DNA from 3 places in the Streptomyces sp. NPDC030021 genome. Region 3 is predicted to be linked to each of the others. Evidence: riboswitches for the same ligand, from Rfam matches in the RefSeq annotation. Region 3 holds a riboswitch; each other region holds the start of a gene.
The links. Region 3 has a riboswitch for cyclic di-AMP ahead of ACZ4YL_RS21005 (transglycosylase family protein). Riboswitches for the same ligand answer to the same signal wherever they lie in the genome.
Positions count from the first base shown of each region.

Region 1: it holds a riboswitch for cyclic di-AMP, as region 3 does, so the genes downstream of both, ACZ4YL_RS11690 (M23 family metallopeptidase) here and ACZ4YL_RS21005 (transglycosylase family protein) in region 3, are expected to answer to the same signal.
Region 2: it holds a riboswitch for cyclic di-AMP, as region 3 does, so the genes downstream of both, ACZ4YL_RS00910 (LysM peptidoglycan-binding domain-containing M23 family metallopeptidase) here and ACZ4YL_RS21005 (transglycosylase family protein) in region 3, are expected to answer to the same signal.

Region 1 is NZ_JBVIAH010000005.1:69,325-76,375, reverse strand. Features, by position in the region: gene ACZ4YL_RS11705 (bifunctional acetate--CoA ligase family protein/GNAT family N-acetyltransferase) at 1-47, opposite strand, end outside; gene ACZ4YL_RS11700 (HPr family phosphocarrier protein) at 231-512, shown strand; gene ACZ4YL_RS11695 (GntR family transcriptional regulator) at 819-1,496, opposite strand; gene ACZ4YL_RS11690 (M23 family metallopeptidase) at 1,683-2,486, opposite strand; cyclic di-AMP (ydaO/yuaA leader) riboswitch at 2,500-2,658, opposite strand; gene ACZ4YL_RS11685 (M16 family metallopeptidase) at 2,876-4,243, opposite strand; gene ACZ4YL_RS11680 (M16 family metallopeptidase) at 4,264-5,625, opposite strand; gene ACZ4YL_RS11675 (DNA gyrase/topoisomerase IV subunit A) at 5,902-7,051, shown strand, end outside.
Region 2 is NZ_JBVIAH010000001.1:216,501-223,551, reverse strand. Features, by position in the region: gene shc (squalene--hopene cyclase) at 1-473, shown strand, start outside; gene ACZ4YL_RS00930 (phosphorylase family protein) at 473-1,138, shown strand; gene hpnH (adenosyl-hopene transferase HpnH) at 1,144-2,175, shown strand; gene ACZ4YL_RS00920 (aspartate aminotransferase family protein) at 2,172-3,590, shown strand; gene ACZ4YL_RS00915 (tyrosine-protein phosphatase) at 3,631-4,422, opposite strand; cyclic di-AMP (ydaO/yuaA leader) riboswitch at 4,738-4,913, shown strand; gene ACZ4YL_RS00910 (LysM peptidoglycan-binding domain-containing M23 family metallopeptidase) at 4,916-5,887, shown strand; gene ACZ4YL_RS00905 (SGNH/GDSL hydrolase family protein) at 6,051-6,836, shown strand; gene ACZ4YL_RS00900 (MBL fold metallo-hydrolase) at 6,935-7,051, shown strand, end outside.
Region 3 is NZ_JBVIAH010000010.1:80,184-87,234, forward strand. Features, by position in the region: gene ACZ4YL_RS20985 (Ppx/GppA phosphatase family protein) at 306-1,247, opposite strand; gene ACZ4YL_RS20990 (DUF501 domain-containing protein) at 1,244-1,795, opposite strand; gene ACZ4YL_RS20995 (FtsB family cell division protein) at 1,852-2,340, opposite strand; gene eno (phosphopyruvate hydratase) at 2,440-3,726, opposite strand; gene ACZ4YL_RS21005 (transglycosylase family protein) at 4,013-4,732, opposite strand; cyclic di-AMP (ydaO/yuaA leader) riboswitch at 4,736-4,908, opposite strand; gene ACZ4YL_RS21010 (transglycosylase family protein) at 5,185-6,132, opposite strand; gene ACZ4YL_RS21015 (cytochrome P450 family protein) at 6,310-7,051, opposite strand, start outside.

The DNA.
Region 1 (7,051 bases), on a different contig from region 3:
TCGGCTTCCCAGTGGGCCGGGTACGAGGGGTCCGACTCGATGGTCATGGGCCCACCTTACGGCCGGATCAGGCCGTGGAGCGCTCGCGCGGCGCTGAGACAGTACGGGACGAATCAGTGCAAGCTGGGGAAGGTCGAACGGCGGAAAATTCAGGCCGGAGGAAGGTCCGAGCATTCCGGACGTCGTGAGAGACTGGTCTAGACAACCGTAAGAACCTGAAGGGCATCACCATGGCAGAGCGCCGCGTCAACGTCGGCTGGGCCGAGGGCCTGCACGCTCGTCCCGCCTCGATCTTCGTCCGTGCGACGACCGCTTCCGGCGTCCCGGTGACCATCGCGAAGTCCGGCGGCGACCCCGTCAACGCCGCCTCCATGCTGGCGGTCCTGGGCCTGGGCGCCCAGGGCGGCGAGGAGATCGTCCTCGCCTCCGAGGCCGAGGGTGCGGACGCCGCGCTCGACCGCCTCGCGAAGCTGGTCGCCGAGGGTCTCGAGGAGCTCCCCGAGACCGTCTGACCCTTCGGGTTCGACTTCACGCGCGAAGCCGCGGCCCCCGATCCGGGGGCCGCGGCTTCGTCGTTCGCGTACGGGGCCCTGCCACGCGGCGGGCCCGCCCGGTGCGCTCGCGCCGCGGAACCGCAGCCCCCGTGGGTGGCGGGCTCCGAAGAAATCCCGCCCGGCAGGGAAAAGGGCCCGCCGGAATCCGGTGCACGCAGAATTCAGCTCCGCCGGAATTCCCGCACGGCGAATCGGCCCGACACGGAAAGGGCCGGCCGCCGGACAGCGAATTCACGCGGTCCCACCCTTTGTATACGGCTCCTGTTAATGCCGGCCGCTCGACATGTTTACGGCAGGTTGCGAAGTGCTCACCGCCGGGCGGAGCCGCAGCCGGTGCGCCCCCGCCGCCCGGTCGGCGTGGATCGCGGTCAGCGCCCGCGCCCGTTCGGCGTCGCCGCGCGCCACCGCGTCCACGATCGCCCCGTGCTCCGCCCAGGACTCCACCGGCCGGGCCGGCGCCTCCACCACGTACATCCACGCGATCTTGTGCCGCATCTGCGTGAGCAGCGCGATCAGCCCGGGGCTGCCGGAGGACTGTGCGAGCGTCTCGTGGAACCAGCCGCCCAGGGACCGCAGGTCCTCGCCCTGGCCCCGCCTGGCCCGCTCCTGCCCCAGCCTGACCAGCCCGCGCAACACCTTGAGGTGCGCGTCGGTGCGCCGCCGGGCGGCTCTGGCGGCAGCCAGCGGCTCCAGGAGCATCCGGAGCTCCAGCAGGTCCGCGGCCTCCTGTTCGGTGGGCTCGGCCACGCAGGCCCCCGCGTGGCGCCGTGTGGTCACGAACCCCTCGGACTCCAGGGTCCGCAGGGCCTCGCGCACCGGGACGCGCGAGACCCCGTACCGGCGGGCCAGCACCTCCTCGGTCAGCCGACCGCCCGGCTCGAACACCCCGGAGACGATGTCGTCGCGGATTGCTGTGCATACCGCGTGCGCAGGAATACGCAAGACCGAACCTCCGCCTATTTCCGACTGCCAGCCTCATTGCACGCACATGCGTGCACTGCGACTCTATTGCAACACACGATAATTTCCGAGAGCGGCCAGAAATACGAAACATTTGCACAAAGACGCAACACAAAGACCCCGGCTCGGGGAGCCGGGGTCTTCGGTGAAGCGGTGCGCGAGGCGGGGTCAGACGCTGACGCCGTGCGAGCGCAGGTACGCGATCGGGTCGATGTCCGAGCCGTACTGCGAGCCCGTGCGGGCCTCGAAGTGCAGGTGCGGGCCGCTGGAGTTGCCGGTGGAGCCCGACAGGCCGATCTGCTGGCCCGGGGTGACCTGCTCGCCGACGGAGACGTTCAGCGAGGTCATGTGCCCGTACTGGGTGTAGGTGCCGTCGTTGTGCTTGATGACGACGTTGTTGCCGTACGCGCCGCCCCAGCCGGCCTCGACGACGGTGCCGACGCCCACGGCGTGGACCGAGGTGCCGGAGGCGGCGTGGAAGTCGATGCCCGTGTGGCTGCCGGAGGACCACATGCCGCCGCCCGCGTGGTACTGCGTGCTGACGTACGAGCCGTCCACCGGGGCGACGAAGGTGTTGAGGCGCTTGCGCTCCTCCTCGCGGGCGGCGCGCTCGGCGGCCTCGCGCTCGACCTTCGCCTTGGCCTCGGCGAGGCGCTTGGCCTCCGCGGCCCGCTGCTTCGCGTCGGCCTCGGCCTGCGCCTTGACGGCGTCCTGCTCGGCGCCGCGGTGCTGGGACTCGGCCTGGTCGGCGATGTCGCCCGCGAGGTCCTCGGCGACGACCACGGCGCCCAGGCCGGTGTCCTGGCCGATGTTGCTGCTGTGGTTGTCCGCGGCGAAGGCCGGGGCGGCGAGGGAGCCGACCACACCCGTGGTGGCGATCGCGGCGATACCGGCGTAGCCGGCGGTCTTCTTGCTCAGACGGCTGGAGCCACGGTGCTTACCGGTACCAGCGGGACGACTGCCAAACGCCATGAAGGGTTTGATCCTTTCCTTCCTTCTCGCCTACCGGGTTAGCTGACGGGTTCGGAGCAGGAAGGTCTCCTACGGATCTCCTCTTGCGAGGGGGTCCGATTCACCCCAGGGACTCATGTGGGTCCCCGGCTCCCCAGGCTCGCGCCTGACGGGGACTCGGCGATCGCTGCCCGGTGCCGCGGGTGCGGCGGGCACAACTGACGGACAGCACGGCCGACGCTAGGCGGATCATCAGTCAATCGCCAAACAGACACGGCTTTTTGTTGCGTACGCCACACCACATAAAAGCAACCTCACCACTAAACGGACAAAAGGGGTTCTGGTGACCAAGTCACCAGAACCCCTTGCCGAAACCTTCCGTCGGCCCTCAAGGAGCCGTCATCCGCCGGTCAGTTGGAGACGACCGTGACCTCTCCGATCCCAAGAGCCCGCACGGGCTCCTCGATCAGCGCCGCGTCGCCCACCAGGACGGTGACCAGCCGGTCCGCGGGGAAGGCCTTGACGACCGCCGTGGTCGCCTCCACCGTGCCCGTTTCGGCGAGCTGGGCGTACAACTGCGCCTGGTAGTCGTCCGGCAGCTCCTGCTCGACCTGGTCGGCGAGGGTGCCCGCGACCGAGGCCGCCGTCTCGAACTTCAGCGGGGCCACGCCCACCAGGTTCTGCACGGCGACATCGCGTTCGGCGTCGGTCAGACCGCCCTCCGCGAGGGTGCGCAGCACCTTCCAGAGGTCCTCCAGCGCCGGTCCGGTGTTCGGGGTGTCCACCGAGCCGCTGATGGCGAGCATCGAGGCGCCCTTGCCGTCCGCGGTGGAGCGCAGCACCTGACCGAAGGCGCGCACGCCGTAGGTGTACCCCTTCTCCTCGCGCAGCACCTTGTCCAGGCGCGAGGTGAGGGTACCGCCCAGGCAGTACGTGCCCAGCACCTGGGCCGCCCACACCCGGTCGTGGCGGTCCGCCCCGATCCGGCCGATCAGCAGCTGCGTCTGGACCGCGCCGGGCCGGTCCACGATGACCACGCGGCCGGTGTCGTCGGCGGTCACCGGCGGCACCGGGAGGGCTGCGGCGGTGTTGCCCGTCCAGGTGCCCAGGGTGTCCGCGAGCACGGCGTCCAGGTCGATGCCGGTCAGGTCGCCGACGACCACCGCGGTGGCGGTGGCGGGGCGTACGTGGGCCTCGTAGAAGGCGCGCACGGCGGCGGAGTCGATCCGGGCGACCGTCTCCTCGGTGCCCTGGCGCGGGCGGGACATCCGCAGGGTGGCCGGGAAGAGCTCCTTGGAGAGCTGCTTGGCGGCGCGGCGCTGCGGGTTGGCCAGCTCGTGCGGGATCTCGTCGAGCCGGTTGCGCACCAGCCGGTCGACCTCGGCGTCGGCGAAGGCGGGGGCGCGCAGCGCCTCGGCGAGCAGACCCAGCGCCTTGGGCAGCCGGGAGGCCGGGACCTCCAGCGAGACCCGCAGGCCCGGGTGGTCGGCGTGCGCGTCCAGGGTGGCGCCGCAGCGCTCCAGCTCGGCCGCGAACTCCTCGGCGGAGTGCTTGTCGGTGCCCTCGGAGAACGCCCGCGCCATGATGGTCGCCACGCCGTCCAGGCCCTCGGGCTCGGCGTCGAGCGGGGCGGCGAGGTTGACCTCGACCGCGACGACCTGCTGGCCCGGCCGGTGGCAGCGCAGCAGGGTCAGCCCGTTGGACAGCTGCCCGCGGTCGGGGGCCGGGAAGGCCCACGGCTGCGGCTCGCCGGCCTGCGGGCGCGGGTGGAAGGTCATCGTGACGGCTGCCGTGTCGCTCACTGCTCCGCCCCCTCGTTCTCGTCGGAGTCGTCGGACTCGTCGTGCTGGTCGGACTCGTCGGCCGCGAGCGGCTCGTAGACGAGCACCGCGCGGTTGTCCGGGCGCAGTCGGGCCGCGGCCACGGCCTGCACCTCCTCGGCGGTGACGTCGAGGACGCGCTGGACGGCGGTCAGCGCCAGCTGCGGGTCGCCGAACAGCACCGCGAAGCGGCACAGTTCGTCGGCGCGGCCGGCCACCGTGCTCAGCCGGTCCAGCCACTCGCGCTCCAGCTGCGCCTGGGCGCGCTCCATCTCCTCGGCGGTCGGGCCCTCGGCGGCGAACCGCGCCAGCTCCTCGTCCACGGCCGCCTCGATGGCGGGGATCTCGACCCCGCTGGAGGTCTTGACGTCCAGCCAGCCCAGGGAGGGCGCCCCGGCCAGGCGCAGCATGCCGAAGCCGGCGGCGACGGCGCTCTGGTCGCGGCGTACCAGCCGGTTGTGCAGCAGCGAGGACTCGCCGCCGCCCAGGATGGTCAGCGCCACGTCGGCGGCGTCGCACTCACGGGTGCCGTCGTGCGGCAGCCGGTAGGCGGCCATCAGCGCACGCGCCGGGACCTCCTCGACGATCTCCTCGCGCAGCTGCTCCCCGATGACGTCGGGCAGCGAGCCGTCGCGGGGCGGCTGCTTGCCGTCGTGCGCGGGGATGGTGCCGAAGTACTTCTCGACCCAGGCGAGCGTCTGCTCGGGGTCGATGTCCCCGACGACCGAGAGCACGGCGTTGTTGGGCGCGTAGTACGTACGGAAGAAGGTGCGCGCGTCCTCCAGGGAGGCGGCGTCCAGGTCGGCCATGGAGCCGATCGGGGTGTGGTGGTACGGGTGGCCCTCGGGGTAGGCCAGGGCGGTGAGCCGCTCGAAGGCCGTACCGTACGGAACGTTGTCGTACCGCTGGCGGCGCTCGTTCTTGACAACGTCGCGCTGGTTCTCCATGGACTCGTCGTCCAGGGCGGCCAGCAGGGACCCCATCCGGTCCGCTTCCAGCCAGAGCGCGAGCTCCAGCTGGTGGGTCGGCATCGTCTCGAAGTAGTTGGTGCGCTCGAAGCTGGTGGTGCCGTTGAGGGAACCGCCGGCGCCCTGGACCAGTTCGAAGTGCCCGTTGCCGGGAACGCTCGCCGACCCCTGGAACATCAGGTGCTCGAAGAGGTGAGCCAGGCCGGTGCGTCCCTTGACTTCGTGGCGCGAGCCTACGTCGTACCAGAGGCAGACCGCGGCGACCGGGGTCAGGTGGTCCTCGGAGAGCACCACGCGCAGGCCGTTGGCCAGCCGGTGCTCGGTCGCTGTCAGGCCGCCGGAGCCGGCCTGGGCTGTGGCCGTGTGACCCATGGGCATGTGGTCCCTTCGATCGCGATGCAGAGATTTCTTATCGACCTGCCACTGTATGCAAGCGCGCCGACCGCCGGATAAGTTCCCGGGTCACTCCCCCGCACTCCGTCCGGGGGACCCCCGGGGTCGGAGTCGGCGTTGTCGGTGCGCCGGGCCACAATGGTCCGCGTCGTACCCTCGCCGGACACCACCAAGACCGCCAGACCCAGCAAGACCCAGCCAGACACCCCGCCCGACACCCAGCACACCCCATTTTGGTTAAGGAGCCGCGCAGCGATGGCCCGCCGCAGCACGAAGACCCCGCCGCCGGAGGATTTCGAGGAGAAGATCCTCGACATCGACGTCGTCGACGAAATGCAGGGCTCCTTCCTCGAGTACGCGTACTCGGTGATCTACTCCCGCGCCCTGCCCGACGCCCGGGACGGCATGAAGCCGGTGCACCGGCGCATCGTGTACCAGATGAACGAGATGGGCCTGCGCCCCGACCGCGGCTACGTGAAGTGCGCCCGTGTCGTCGGCGAGGTCATGGGCAAGCTCCACCCGCACGGTGACGCGTCGATCTACGACGCCCTCGTGCGCATGGCCCAGCCCTTCTCCATGCGGCTGCCGCTGGTCGACGGCCACGGCAACTTCGGCTCGCTCGGCAACGACGACCCGCCGGCCGCGATGCGTTACACCGAGTGCAAGATGGCCGACGCCACGTCGCTGATGACGGAGTCGATCGACGAGGACACCGTCGACTTCACCGCCAACTACGACGGCCAGGAGCGGGAGCCGGTCGCCCTGCCCGCCGCGTACCCGAACCTGCTGGTCAACGGCGCGTCCGGGATCGCGGTCGGCATGGCCACCAACATGCCCCCGCACAACCTCGGCGAGGTCATCGCCGCCGCCCGCCACCTGATCCGGTACCCCCAGGCGGACCTGGAGGCGCTGATGCGCTTCGTGCCGGGTCCCGACCTGCCCACGGGCGGCCGGATCGTCGGGCTCTCGGGCATCAAGGACGCCTACGAGAACGGCCGCGGCACCTTCAAGATCCGCGCGACGGTGACCGTGGAGGACGTGACGGCGCGCCGCAAGGGCCTGGTCGTCACCGAACTGCCCTTCACGGTCGGCCCCGAGAAGGTCATCGCGAAGATCAAGGACCTGGTCGGTTCGAAGAAGCTCCAGGGCATCGCCGACGTCAAGGACCTCACCGACCGCTCGCACGGCCTGCGCCTGGTCATCGAGATCAAGAACGGCTTCCACCCGGAGGCCGTGCTGGAGCAGCTCTACAAGCTGACGCCGATGGAGGAGTCCTTCGGCATCAACAACGTGGCGCTGGTGGACGGGCAGCCCCTGACGCTGGGCCTCAAGGAGCTGCTGGAGGTCTATCTCGACCACCGCTTCGAGGTCGTCCGGCGGCGCAGCGAGTTCCGCCGCACCAAGC
Region 2 (7,051 bases), on a different contig from region 3:
GCCGCTGGGGCACCAACTACGTCTACGGCACCGGCTCGGTGGTCCCGGCCCTCACCGCCGCCGGGATCTCCCCGGGGCATCCCGCGATCCGGCGGGCCGTGCGCTGGCTGGAATCCGTACAGAACGAGGACGGCGGATGGGGCGAGGACCAGCGCTCCTACAAGGACCCGTCCTGGGCGGGGAAGGGCGCCTCCACCGCCTCGCAGACCGCCTGGGCGCTCATGGCCCTGCTGTCGGCCGGCGAGCGCGAGGGCAAGGCCGTGGAGCGGGGCATCGCCCACCTGGTGGAGACCCAGAAGGAGGACGGCACCTGGGACGAGCCCTACTTCACCGGCACCGGCTTCCCCTGGGACTTCTCCATCAACTACCACCTGTACCGGCAGGTGTTCCCGCTCACCGCGCTCGGCCGCTACCTGTACGGGGAGCCGTTCGCCCCGGCCGGAGCGCACCCGGCAGCGGCCGGGGAGGCGTGATGTCCGCCGCCGGCGGGGACCGGGCCCGCAGGCCCGACCCGCTGCTGGTGGCCTGCGCGCTGCGCATCGAGCAGGCCGCACTGCGCAGCGCCTGCCGCGGCCCGGGGCGCGGACCGGCCGACGGGCACGTCCTGCTGCGCACCGGGATGGGCCCGCGCGCGGCCGAGCGGGCCGTCGGCCGGGCACTGGACCGGCCGGGAATGGACCTCGCCGCCGTCCTCGCGACGGGGTTCTGCGCCGGGCTGGTCCCCGGCATGCACCCCGGAGACCTGGTCGTCGCCGAGGAGACCCGGGACCCGCAGGGGACCGTCACCTGCACCGGCAGCGCCCTGCTCGCCGAGGCACTGGCCCGGGCCGCCCCGGGCCGGACCGTGCACACCGGCACGCTGACCGGATCCGACCACGTCGTCCGCGGCCAGGAGCGCGCGCAGCTGCGCGCCACCGGCGCCATCGCGGTCGACATGGAGTCCGCGGCCACCCTGTGGGCCGCCACCCGGGGCGGCGGCCGTCCGGTTGCGGCCGTCCGGGTGATCGTGGACGCTCCGGAGCACGAGCTCGTCCGTATCGGCACGGTTCGCGGGGGAATATCGGCCTTCCGTGTCCTGCGTGCCGTACTGCCCGCGTTTCATGAATGGCACCGTTCGTTGCTGCTCCCCAGGAGGTGAGCCAGATGGCCATGCCGCTGCGCCAGTCCATCAGGGTCGGGACGTATCTTCTCGAACAGAAGCTCCGCAAGCGCGAGAAGTTCCCGCTGATCGTCGAACTGGAACCGCTCTACGCCTGCAACCTGGCCTGTGAGGGGTGCGGGAAGATCCAGCACCCGGCCGGGGTGCTCAAGCAGCGCATGCCGGTCGCCCAGGCGGTCGGCGCCGTACTGGAGTCCGGTGCGCCCATGGTGTCCATCGCGGGCGGCGAGCCCTTGATGCACCCGCAGATCCACGAGATCGTCCGGCAGTTGGTGGCGAGGCGGAAGTACGTGTTCCTCTGCACCAACGCGATGCTGCTGCGCAAGAAGATCGAGAAGTTCACCCCCTCCCCCTATTTCGCCTTCGCCGTGCACATCGACGGTCTGCGCGAACGCCACGACGAGTCGGTGGCCAAGGAAGGCGTATTCGACGAGGCGGTCGCCGCCATCAAGGAGGCGAAGAAGCGCGGGTTCCGGGTGACCACCAACTCCACCTTCTTCAACACCGACACCCCGCAGACGATCATCGAGGTACTCAACTACCTCAATGACGACCTCCAGGTCGACGAAATGATGATCTCGCCCGCCTATGCCTACGAAAAGGCCCCTGACCAGGAGCACTTCCTGGGCGTCGAACAGACCCGAGAACTCTTCAGGAAGGCCTTCGCGGGCGGCAACCGGCGGCGCTGGCGGCTCAACCACTCCCCGCTCTTCCTGGACTTCCTGGAAGGAAAGGCCGATTTCTCCTGCACGGCCTGGGCCATTCCGAATTACTCCCTCTTCGGCTGGCAGCGCCCCTGCTATCTGATGAGCGACGGCTACGTACCGACGTACCGCGAGCTCATCAACGACACCGACTGGGACAAGTACGGCCGCGGAAAGGACCCGCGCTGCGCGAACTGCATGGCTCACTGCGGCTACGAGCCCACCGCCGTCCTGGCCACCATGGGCTCCCTCAAGGAATCCCTGCGCGCGGCCCGGGAGACCATCGCCGGCAACCGGGACAAGTCGGCATGACCGGGCGGCCACAGGAGGAAGGGGGCGGCCGGGGCAAGGGCTTCGACCTCGGCGCCCTCCTGGCCGAGCGCGGCGCGGAGCGGTACGAGCTGCACTCCCGGCACCTCAACCACCAGCTGCCCCGCATGCTGCACACCATCGGCTTCGACAAGGTCTACGAGCGGGCCGAGGGCGCCCACTTCTGGGATGCGGAGGGCAACGACTACCTGGACATGCTGGCCGGGTTCGGGGTGATGGGCCTGGGCCGGCACCACCCGGTCGTCCGCCGCGCCCTGCACGACGTCCTGGACGCCCAGCTCGCCGACCTGACCCGGTTCGACTGCCAGCCGCTGCCCGGGCTGCTGGCCGAGAAGCTGCTCTCGTACAGCCCGCACCTGGACCGGGTCTTCTTCGGCAACAGCGGCACCGAGGCGGTGGAGACGGCCCTGAAGTTCGCCCGGTACGCCACCGGGCGCCCCAGGATCCTCTACTGCGACCACGCCTTCCACGGGCTGACCACCGGCTCCCTCTCGGTGAACGGGGAGGGCGGCTTCCGCGACGGCTTCGCACCGCTGCTCCCCGACACGAAGATCGCGCTCGGGGACCTCGCGGCCCTGGAGCGGGAGCTGAAGCGCGGGGACGTGGCCGCCTTCGTCGTCGAGCCGATCCAGGGCAAGGGGGTCCTGGCCGCCCCGCCCGGATTCCTGCTCGCCGCGCAGGAGATGCTGCACCGGCGGGGGGCGCTGCTGATCGCGGACGAGGTGCAGACCGGCCTCGGACGTACCGGGGACTTCTACGCGTACCAGCACGAGCCGGGCGTGGAACCGGACCTGGTGTGCGTGGCGAAGGCGCTGTCGGGCGGATACGTCCCGGTCGGCGCGACCCTGGGCAAGGACTGGATCTTCAAGAAGGTCTACTCGTCCATGGACCGGGTGCTCGTGCACTCCGCGAGCTTCGGTTCCAACGCCCAGGCCATGGCGGCGGGCCTCGCGGTCCTGTCCGTCATGGAGGACGAGGAGGTCGTGGCGAACGCCCGGGCCGTGGGCGACCTGCTGCGCGGGCGGCTCGCCGCACTGGTGGACGAGTACGAGCTGCTGCACGAGGTGCGGGGGCGCGGGCTGATGATCGGCATCGAGTTCGGCCGGCCGTCCTCGCTGGGCCTGCGCAGCCGGTGGACCATGCTGCAGGCGGCCCGCAAGGGGCTCTTCGCGCAGATGGTCGTGGTGCCGCTGCTGCAGAAGCACCGGATCCTCACCCAGGTCTCCGGGGACCATCTGGAGGTGATCAAGCTGATCCCGCCGCTGATCGTGGACGAGGCGGACGTGGACCGGTTCGTCGGGGCCTTCCGTGAGGTCATGGACGAGGCGCACGGCGGGTCCGGGCTGATCTGGGACTTCGGCCGGACGCTGGTGAAGCAGGCCGTCGCCACGCGCTGACGGCCCGCCCACCCCGTGGGGGAACCGGCCCCCGCCCCGGTCAGGCGAGGAGCCGGTCCCGCAGCCGGTCGAGGGTCTCGGGCGTCAGCCCGAGGCCCTCCGCCAGGTAGCGGTCCACCCCGCCCCAGATCTCGTCGATGGTGTCGAAGGCGGCCACCAGGTACTCGGCGCGGGCGTCGAAGAGCGGCGCGAGCAGCTCCATCACCTCGGGTGAGCGGGCGCCCTCCGACTCGTCGGTGCGGCGCACGCGGTAGCGGCGGTGCGGGGCGTTCGACTCCAGGTAGTCCGCCACGATCGCCTCGCGCTCGACGCCCAGCGCGAGCAGGGTGACGGCGATCGACAGGCCGGCCCGGTCCTTGCCGGCCGCGCAGTGCATCAGCGCGGGGACGCTGTCCTCGGCGAGGGCGTGCACGACCCGGCTGTGCTCGGCGGTGCGCTGCCGGATGATCCCGCGGTACGAGTGCGACATCCGGGCCGCCGCCTTACCGTCGCCCAGGAGCTCGCGCAGCTGGACGAGGTCGCCGTCGCGGACCAGGCGCCAGAACTCCCGTCCGTCGGCCGGGTCGGAGAGCGGGATGTTGACGTTCCGCACGCCCGGCAGCTCGACGTCCGGCCCCTCCAGCGCGTGGTCGGCGACATTGCGGAAGTCGAAGATGGTGTGGAGGCCGAGCGAGGCGAGGAACTCTGCGTCGCTTTCGGTGGCATGCGCGAGATGTCCGCTTCGGAACAGTCGTCCCGTCCTGACCGTTCGGCCGCCAGAAGTCGGCAATCCGCCCACATCGCGGAAATTGCGCACTCCGGACAGCTCCGGCTCCTGTATCTGCTGGGTCAAAGCAACTCCTCCACCACGTCGTGGGCCCTCTGTCCGAATTACACTACTTGGCGCCAACTTGCCATATCCGGAGGCGAGATCAGACACGTCCCCGTGAGCCAGATCATACGGTGACCGTGAGTGCCTGATCGCTAAAGGCGAATGGCCCCGTCGGGGCGGCTGTTGGCGGTGCGGAATGGACGGAGGGTGACGGTAATTCCGTCGGTCCCTCATGCCTGTTATTCCGTCAGGGAATTCACGGCTTGTTCCGTGCCGCCGCAAGGGATTACCTTCGCGATCGATCCGGGTGGACCGCCAAATCCTGCCGCCTCCCGGAAACCGCATCCGACCTATTCGCGCGGCAGGAGCGGGGGAACCAGGTAAGCCGCCGGCCCGGAGATCTTTTCTCCGGGATGGCTCGGGGTGAAGCGGTGCATGTCCCGTACATGTACGGCCGGACATCTCCAGTCCGAACCCGACAGCTCACCTCGCAGGCGCCGGAGAGGAATTCGTCATGCCTGCAAAGGGTAAGCACCGCCGTCCCAAGTCCCTTTCCCTCTCCCGCGGTTTCGCCGTCGCCGGAACCGGTGGCGCGGCCCTCGCACTGCCGCTGATCGGTGCCGCCGGCTCCCACGCGGCCGTCGCCCCGGCCGCCGCGACCGCGGTGACCCCCGCGGTGGCGTCGCAGGCCCCCGTCGCTCTGCAGGCGGCACCCGCCGCCGCCGTGCAGGCCGCGCCGGCCGTCTACACCGTCGTGCCGGGCGACTACCTCTCGAAGATCGCTGCCGAGCGCCACCTGTCCGGCGGCTGGGAGCAGCTGTACGCCGACAACCGGGAGGCCGTCGGTGGCAACCCGTCGCTGATCCACCCGGGCCTGAAGCTGCACCTCGGCGGTCCCGCCGAGGCGGCTCCGGCCGAGGCGGAGGCCGAGGCCGCCCCGGCCCCCGAGGCCGACGCGGAGCCGGCAGCGCAGGCCGCGCCGAAGCCGGTCCGCAAGCAGGCCGAGCAGGCCGCCCCGGTGCAGCGGGAAGCCGCCGCCGAGTCCCAGGCCGAGGCCCCCGCCGCCGCGCCGCAGTCGGCCGCCGGCTTCGTGGCCCCGGTCAGCGGCGGAATCTCCACCCAGTACAAGGTCGCCGGCAGCATGTGGTCCTCCGGCTACCACACCGGCGTCGACTTCATCGCGAGCTCCGGCACCACCGTCAAGGCCGTCGGCGCGGGCACCGTGGTCTCCGCCGGCTGGAGCGGCTCGTACGGCAACGAGATCGTCATCCGGCACGCGGACGGCAAGTACTCCCAGTACGCCCACCTGTCCCAGCTCTCCGTCTCCTCCGGCCAGAGCGTCACCGCCGGCCAGGCCATCGGACTCTCCGGCTCCACCGGCAACTCGACCGGCCCCCACCTCCACTTCGAGATCCGCACGACCCCGTCCTACGGCTCGGACATGGACCCGATCGCCTACCTCCGTTCCAAGGGTGCGAGCCTCTGACGGCACCCGCCGCCGGAGCACCGACACGCGTGAGGCCGGGACCCGAGGGGGGTCCCGGCCTCACGTGTACTTATTCCTTATCCCCTGCGTGGTAGAGATCACGGCCCGTCAACCCCTCATTACGTTGGCGTAGGTTGGTTACGGGAGTGAAGGATGGGTTCTCGTGGCAGCGACGACGACGAAACTCAAGACCATCGGCTCGTACGCGGCGATCGGGGACAGCTTCACCGAGGGCGTGGGGGACCCGGGACCCGGGGATTCTTTTCTCGGCTGGGCGGACCGGCTCGCCGTGCTCCTGGCCGATCAGCGCGAAGAGCATGACTTCCGGTATGCGAATCTGGCGGTGCGGGGGAAGCTCCTCGACCAGATCGTGGCCGACCAGCTTCCGAGAGCCAAGGCCCTCGCACCGGACCTGGTGACCTTCTGTGCGGGCGGCAACGACATCATCCGGCCCGGCACCGACCCGGACGACGTGGCGGAGCGGTTCGAGGCGGCCGTGGCCGACCTCACCGGGTCCGTGGGCCAGGTCATGATCACCACGGGCTTCGACACCCGCGGCGTACCGGTGCTCAAGCACCTCCGCGGCAAGGTGGCGACGTACAGCGCGCACGTCCGTGCCATCGCCGACCGCTACGACTGCCCGGTGCTCGACCTCTGGTCGCTGAAGTCCGTACAGGACCGGCGGGCCTGGGACACGGACCGGCTGCACCTCTCGCCCGAGGGACACACGCGGGTCGCGCTGCGCGCCGCGCAGGTGCTCGGGCTGGACGTGCCGGCCGACCCCGACCAGCCGTGGCCCCCGCAGCGGCCGCGCGGCTCGGTGGACGTGACCCGGGACAACATCCAGTGGGCGCGCGACCACCTCGCGCCGTGGATCGGCCGGCGGCTGCGCGGGGAGTCCTCCGGGGACCACGTGGAGGCGAAGCGGCCGGACCTGCTGCCGCTGTAGCGGGCGCGGGAGCCGGAAGCGGAATCCTTCGGGGCCGGTGTGCGTTGGGATGGTCGTAGAGCGACGACCATCCTGACCCCACCCTCCCTGGAGGCGCTTTGACCGGCTCCCGTCCCCTGCGTCCGCGGCTGCGTGCCCTGCGGCCCGAAGCCTTCGGTGCGGACCCGTCCGGTGCCCGGCTGGAGCGGATCCAGCGCTCGCCGAACTTCGCCGAC
Region 3 (7,051 bases):
ACGTGACGGAGGTCATGGCGCGCGACGGGAACCAGAAGGCGTCCGGAGTCGTTGTTCACCCGTCCTGAACTGGCCTCCAAGGCCGAAAGCGGACTGGACCACAGGGGTTCGTCCATACCTCCGACGCGGATCCCGTCGCCTCCGCCGATCGCACGAACGCACGCGAAAAAGGGCCTGAGGGCCTCCGGAGGGCCCCGAAGGGCCCTTCCATTGACCTCGCAGACCCTTTTTCCTTGTGAAGAACTTCACGAACTTGATGTGGATCACGGGCCCGAGAGCCCCTCACAAGCTGCTTCGAAGGTTGTTCAGGCGATGGACCAAGCGATTCCATCGAGGATGTCGTGCTCCGACACGACAACCTCGGAAGCGCCGATGCGTTCCATGATCGCCAGCAGTACCAGCGCGCCCGCGCCGATCACGTCCACCCGGCCCGGATGCATCACGGGGATCGCCGCGCGCTCGGCGTGCGTCGCCGTCAGCATCCGCTCGCTGATCTCCCGCACCTGCTCGTAGGAGATCCGGGAGTGGTGGATGGCCGACGAGAGGTACTCCGGCAGCCCCAGCGCGATCCCGGCGACCGTGGTCACCGAGCCGGCCAGGCCCACCAGCGTGCGCGCCTCGGCCAGCGGGACGCTCTCGGCGGCCAGGTCCAGCGCCGCCTCGATGTCGGCCCGGATCGCGGCGACCTGCTCCGCGGTCGGCGGGTCGGTGACGACCCCGTCCACCACCAGGTGCCGCTCGGTCATCCGGACGCAGCCGATGTCCACGGACCGCGCGGCCCGTACGTGCTCCTCGCCGACCACGAACTCGGTCGAACCGCCGCCGATGTCCACGACCAGGAAGGGGCGCTCCAGGTGTTCGTGCGCCGTGAGCTCCTTGGTGGCGCCGGTGAAGGAGAACTCCGCCTCCTGGTCACCGGAGATCACCTCGGGCTCGACCCCCAGGATGTCCAGGACGCCCCGGACGAAGTCCGCCCGGTTCTCGGCGTCCCGGGAGGCGGAGGTCGCCACGAAGCGCACCCGCTCCGCGCCGAACTCCTTGATGACCCCCGCGTACTCGCGGCAGGCGGCGAAGGTGCGCTCCAGCGCCTCCGGGGCCAGGCGCCCGGTCCGGTCCACGCCCTGGCCGAGCCGGACGATGGTCATCCGGCGGTCCAGCTCGGTCAGCTCGCCGGTGGCCGGGTCGCAGTCCGCCACGAGCAGCCGGATGGAGTTCGTACCGCAGTCGACGGCGGCGACGCGGGTCACGCCCCCGGCTCCTTGTCGTCCGTCTTCTTCTCCCCGCACGGGACGACGCAGGCACCCTTGGCCCACCACTCCGGCAGCATGGCGAGGGCCTCGTCGCCGAACGGGTTCACCCCGGGGCCGGCGGCCAGGGAGTGACCGACCAGCACGTGCAGGCACTTCACCCGGTCCGGCATGCCGCCGGCGCTCGGGAAGCCCTGGAGCACCTCGATGGCGTCGCGCCGCTGGATGTAGTCCTCGTGGGCGGCCTGGTAGGCGGCGGCCAGTTCCTTGTCCTCGGCGAGCCGGGCCTGCATCTCCTTCATCACGCCGTTGGCCTCCAGCGTGCCGATCGCGGAGGCCGCGCGCGGGCACGTCAGGTAGTACAGCGTCGGGAAGGGGGTGCCGTCGGGGAGCCGCGGGGCGGTCTCCACCACGTCCGGCTGCCCGCAGGGGCAGCGGTGCGCGATGGCGCGCAGCCCGCGCGGCGGGCGGCCGAGCTGCTGCTCGAACGCCTCGATGTCCGCGTCGGTCGGCTCGGTCCGGTCGGTCTGGGGCGGGGGCGTCTGCATGCCTGGAGGAAGTCTCTTCGTTCTCGTGGATGGGTGCTGCGGTACGGCGGTACGGATCACTCGCCGGGGCGGTCGGCCTTGTCGACGCCGTCCCAGACGTTGGAGTACCAGGGGCGGTCGGAGCCGGCGTGGCCGGTCCCGTGCGGCTGCGGGGGCTGGGCCCCGGGGTCGCTCATGATGTAGCCGATCTCCCCCGGGCGCAGGAAGTGCAGGTGCTTGCGCGCCTGCTGCTCCGCGTAGGCGTCGTCCTGCCAGCGGGCCTTCTCGTCGCGGAGCCGCTCCATGCGGTCCCGCGCGGCCGCGGCGGCCCGCTGCTGCTTCGCGATCTCCGAGCGCTGGGAGACGTACTGGCGCATCGGATACGCGAGGGCGACGACCAGCGTACAGAGGACGAGCACCAGGAGCGCGGCGCGGCCGGTGAGCCGGCTGCGGCGGACCTGACGCCGCGACTGCGACCGGTAGACGTGGGCGGCGGTCCGCTCGCCGAGCTGCTTGAGCCTGGTCGCGGTGGAGAAGGTGGAGAACCGGTCCCGGTTCCCGGCCATTGGTCCGCCTCCCCTAGGTACGCACTACGCAATACGTCCCCGCACACGGTACGGGACCGAGTGCGGGGACGTACGGAGGCCAGCCCCTCAGGGGGGTGATTAGCCCTTGAAGCGCGGGAAGGCGCTGCGGCCCGCGTACACCGCGGCGTCGTCGAGGATCTCCTCGATGCGCAGCAGCTGGTTGTACTTGGCGACACGGTCCGAGCGGGCCGGGGCGCCGGTCTTGATCTGGCCGCAGTTCACGGCGACGGCGAGGTCGGCGATGGTGACGTCCTCGGTCTCACCGGAGCGGTGGGACATCATGCACTTGAAGCCGTTGCGCTGGGCCATCTCGACGGCGTCCAGGGTCTCGGTCAGCGAACCGATCTGGTTCACCTTCACGAGCAGGGCGTTCGCGGAGCCCTCCTCGATACCGCGGGCCAGACGCTCCGGGTTGGTGACGAACAGGTCGTCACCGACGATCTGGACCTTCGCGCCGAGGCGGTCGGTGATGGTCTTCCAGCCGTCCCAGTCGTCCTCGTACAGCGGGTCCTCGATGGAGACGAGCGGGTACGCCGCGACGAGCTCGGCGTAGTAGTCGGTCATCTCGGCGGCCGAGCGGGACTTGCCCTCGAACTCGTACTGGCCGTCCTTGTAGAACTCGGACGCGGCGACGTCGAGCGCGAGCGCGATGTCCGTGCCCGGGGTGTAGCCGGCCTGCTTGATGGCCTCGATGATGAGGTCGAGCGCGGCGCGGTTGGACTCCAGGTTCGGGGCGAAGCCGCCCTCGTCGCCCAGGCCGGTGGAGAGGCCCTTGGTGTGCAGGACCTTCTTGAGGGTGTGGTAGACCTCGGCACCCCAACGCAGCGCCTCGGAGAAGGACTCCGCGCCGATGGGGGCGATCATGAACTCCTGGATGTCCACGTTGGAGTCGGCGTGCGACCCACCGTTGAGGATGTTCATCATCGGAACGGGCAGCAGGTGCGCGTTCGGACCGCCGAGGTAGCGGAAGAGCGGAAGGTCCGAGGCCTCGGACGCGGCGTGCGCGACGGCCAGGGACACGCCGAGGATGGCGTTGGCGCCGAGCGAGCCCTTGTTGTCGGTGGCGTCCAGGTCGAACATGGCCTGGTCGATCAGACGCTGCTCGGTGGCGTCGTAGCCGACGAGCTCCGGGCCGATCTGCTCGATGACGGCGAGGACGGCCTTCTCGACACCCTTGCCGAAGTAACGGTTGGGGTCACCGTCACGGAGCTCGATGGCCTCGAATGCACCGGTGGAGGCGCCGGACGGAACTGCAGCACGGCCGGTGCTGCCATCGTCGAGGCCCACCTCGACCTCGACCGTGGGGTTGCCTCGGGAGTCCAGGATTTCCCGGGCTACGACGACGTCGATGGACGGCACGAGCATCTCCTTCTGGGATGTGACGCTGAGTGTGCGGTGGCGTGTCAGGCCGTGGGATGGCCTTGCCGCCTAGAGCCTAACCGGCTCCGGGCACTGGGCCGCCCGACCGCCCGGACCCTGGGACGAAAAAGGGACCGAATACCCCTCTTCCGGGACATAGGTCGCTTGATCACCGGCCTTCGGGGGCCGCACGCAGCACCGCCCGGCGCGTGGGGCACGCGCCGGGCGGTGGAAATCCTGCACGGGGTCAGCTGACGCCGTGTACAGGTTTCTGCGGCTTCTGCCGCAGTGTTCAGCTGAGCTTCAGCTTCTGGCCCGGGAAGATCAGGTCGGCGTCCGAGACGATGTCCTTGTTCAGCTCGAAGAGCTTCTCCCAGCCGCCCTTGACGCCGTTGGCCTCGGCGATGGTGCCCAGGGTGTCGCCCGGCTTGACCTCGTACGAGCCGTTGCCGGTCTTCGGCGCGGCCGGCGCCTCGGCACGCTCGGAGCGGGTGGTCGGAGCCTCGGGACGCTTGGTCTGCTTCGGCGCGGCCTTGGTCTCGGTCTTCGGCTTCTCGGCCTTCGGCTTCGGCTGCGGCTTGGACTGCGGCTTCGACGACGCCGGGGTCTCGGAGCCGCCACCGGTGTAGGCGGAGTTCGACAGGCCCTTGCCGCAGGACGGCCAGGCGCCCTTGCCCTGGCTCTTGAGGACCTTCTCGGCGACGGCTATCTGCTGCGACTTGGAGGCCTGGTTGGCCTGCGCGGCGTACGACTTGCCACCGAACCCGGCCCACGTGGAGGGCGAGAACTGCAGACCGCCGTAGTAGCCGTTGCCCGTGTTGATGGCCCAGTTGCCACCGGACTCGCACTGCGCGACCTTGTCCCACTCGGACGTGGTGGCGGCGCTGGCGGTGCCCGCGGCCATCAGGGGGGCGGCCACGGCCACACCGGCGACACCGGCGAGCGTGACGATCCGGACAGACCGCTCGATTGCAGTACCGCGACGGTGCTTGCCCTTGCCGGAAAGCAGCATGGAGTTTCTCCTCACCGACGCCTACGAGGTGAGCTGTCGGGTTCGGGCGAGTGAGTTGCCCGGCCGTGCGACCTAGCGCACGTCTTAACCCCAAGCCGGTGGCGTGACCGTCTCTCAACGGCCGCTCCCGGCACCTACCTTGGTTCCCCCGCTCCTGCCTTCGGCGCTTGACGCGACGACTGTTCCCCCCGTCCGCCGGCAGGATTCGGCGATGCGGTCGAAGGAGCTCGCGGTGGCGAGCGATTCAGAAGGTAGACAGGTCCCTCCCCGATGTTCAACGAGGAACATCGGGGAGAAACGGCCCCTACTTGCGCTCCCCACAGGGGCGTTTGCGCAGGTGAGGGCGGGGTTTGCGGAAGCCCCGGGGCGGGACACGCCAGTTGACCGGAAGAGACACATGTCTCACTTACAGAAATCCGACATTCGACTCTTTCCGGGTAGCTGAACTGTCCTTATTGCACGGTTAGATCCAGGTTCTGACCGGGCTTGATGAGGTCGGCGTCCTCACCGATGACCTTCTCATTGGCCTGGTAGAGACCGTTCCAGCCCCCCTTTACGCCCTTGGCAACCGCGATGGTCGCCAGGCTGTCGCCCGCCTGGACCGTGTAGGTGGGGTCCGACGCGGCATCAGAGGGGGCCGTCGGCACGGCCTCCGGCGCACCGCGGTGCTTGCCATTGCCCTGGACAGGAGTGGTACCGGTGGTCTGCGGGACCTCCGGGGCCGCGGGGGCCGTCGGGTCGACCGGGGGCAGTCCCGGCGTGACGGGCGAGGTGGTGGGCGCGGTCGGGTCCACCGGCAGCGTCGGCGCCGTCGGGTCGACGGGGGTCGGCGTGCCGGTCGGACCGCCCGGCACGGCCGGAGCCGTCGGGTCGGCCGGGGGCGTCGTCGGGATGTCCGGCGCGGGCATGACGGGCAGTCCGATGGACGGCGCGTCGGGAATCAGGAACGGAGTGCTGGACGGGCTCGGAGCCGGGGCCGGGGTCGGGGACCCGTAGTCCGTGGACGGCTTGCCGCCCCTGGTGGACGGAACGGCGTCGTCCGGGCGGGACGGCGCGGGGGCGAGTGGGCCCTGGCCGCCGGGCAGACCGGGGTCCACCTGTGCGGCGGGGCTCTCCCGGACCAGGCCGGCCGAGGCCGCGCACAGCGGCCACGCCTGCGGTCCCGTCGAGCCCAGCACCCGCTCGGCCACGGCGATCTGCTGGGAACGGCTCGCCAGGTCGGGGCGCTCGGCGAAGTCGAGCCCGCCGGCGCTCTGCCACTCCTCCTGGGTGAACTGGAGTCCGCCGTAGGTGCCGCTGCCGAAGTTCGCGCTCCACGAGCCGCCGCTCTCGCACTCGGCGACCTTGTCCCACGTGGAGGTGTCGGCGGCGGTGGCGCTGGTGGCCGCCAACAGCGGCATGGCCAGCGCAGAGCCAGTGACTCCGGCTGTGACAACCAGCGCGGGGACCTGGCGGGGGCGTCTGTGACGGCCGTTCCCGGAGAGCATGAGGGATCACCTTTCGCATATAACAGCGGGGTAACGGCAGAACCTAGCGGCCTTCGAACGATTGTCACAAGTTCAAGCTGGATCTGACTTTTAATCAGCTTCCGCGCAAGTGTTTTGAGCCGCGAATCGGACGGGAAGAGTACGTAGCCCTCGCATGATCAACCCCCCGCGCCAGCGCAGGTCTTGGGGTGGAACGGCGAGTTCCAGATCAGGCAGACGCGTCAGCAAAGTCGCCAGTGCGGTCTGTCCTTCGAGCCGGGCGAGCGGAGCACCCACGCAGTAGTGGATGCCGTGCCCGTACCCGAGGTGCTGGTTGTCGGTCCGGGAGAGGTCGAGGGTGTCCGGGTCGGCGAAGCGCTCCGGATCCCGGTCGGCGGCCGCGAGGACGACCAGGACCGGATCGCCGGCCTCGATCCGCTTGCCGCCGAGGGTCAGCGGCTCGGTGGCGAACCGCCAGGTCGCCAGCTCCACCGGGCCGTCGTAGCGCAGCAGTTCCTCGACCCCGGTGGCCAGCAGTCCGCTCTCCCCGGCGGCGAGGGAGAGCTGGAGGCGCTCGCGCTGCCCGGGGTTCATGAAGAGGGAGTGGACCCCGTTGCCGATGAGGTTCACGGTGGTCTCGAAACCGGCGAAAAGCAGGATGAAGGCCATGGCGGTGGCCTCGCCCTCCGTCAGATGGTCCCCGTGATCACTCGCCCGGATCAGGTCGGAGATCAGGTCGTCACCCAGATCATCCCTTTTACGGTGAATGAGTTCGCCGAGGTAGGTCCGCATCTGCTTGACCGACCGGGCGACCCCGCCGCGCGGACCGCCACCGTGGCGGATCATCATGCCG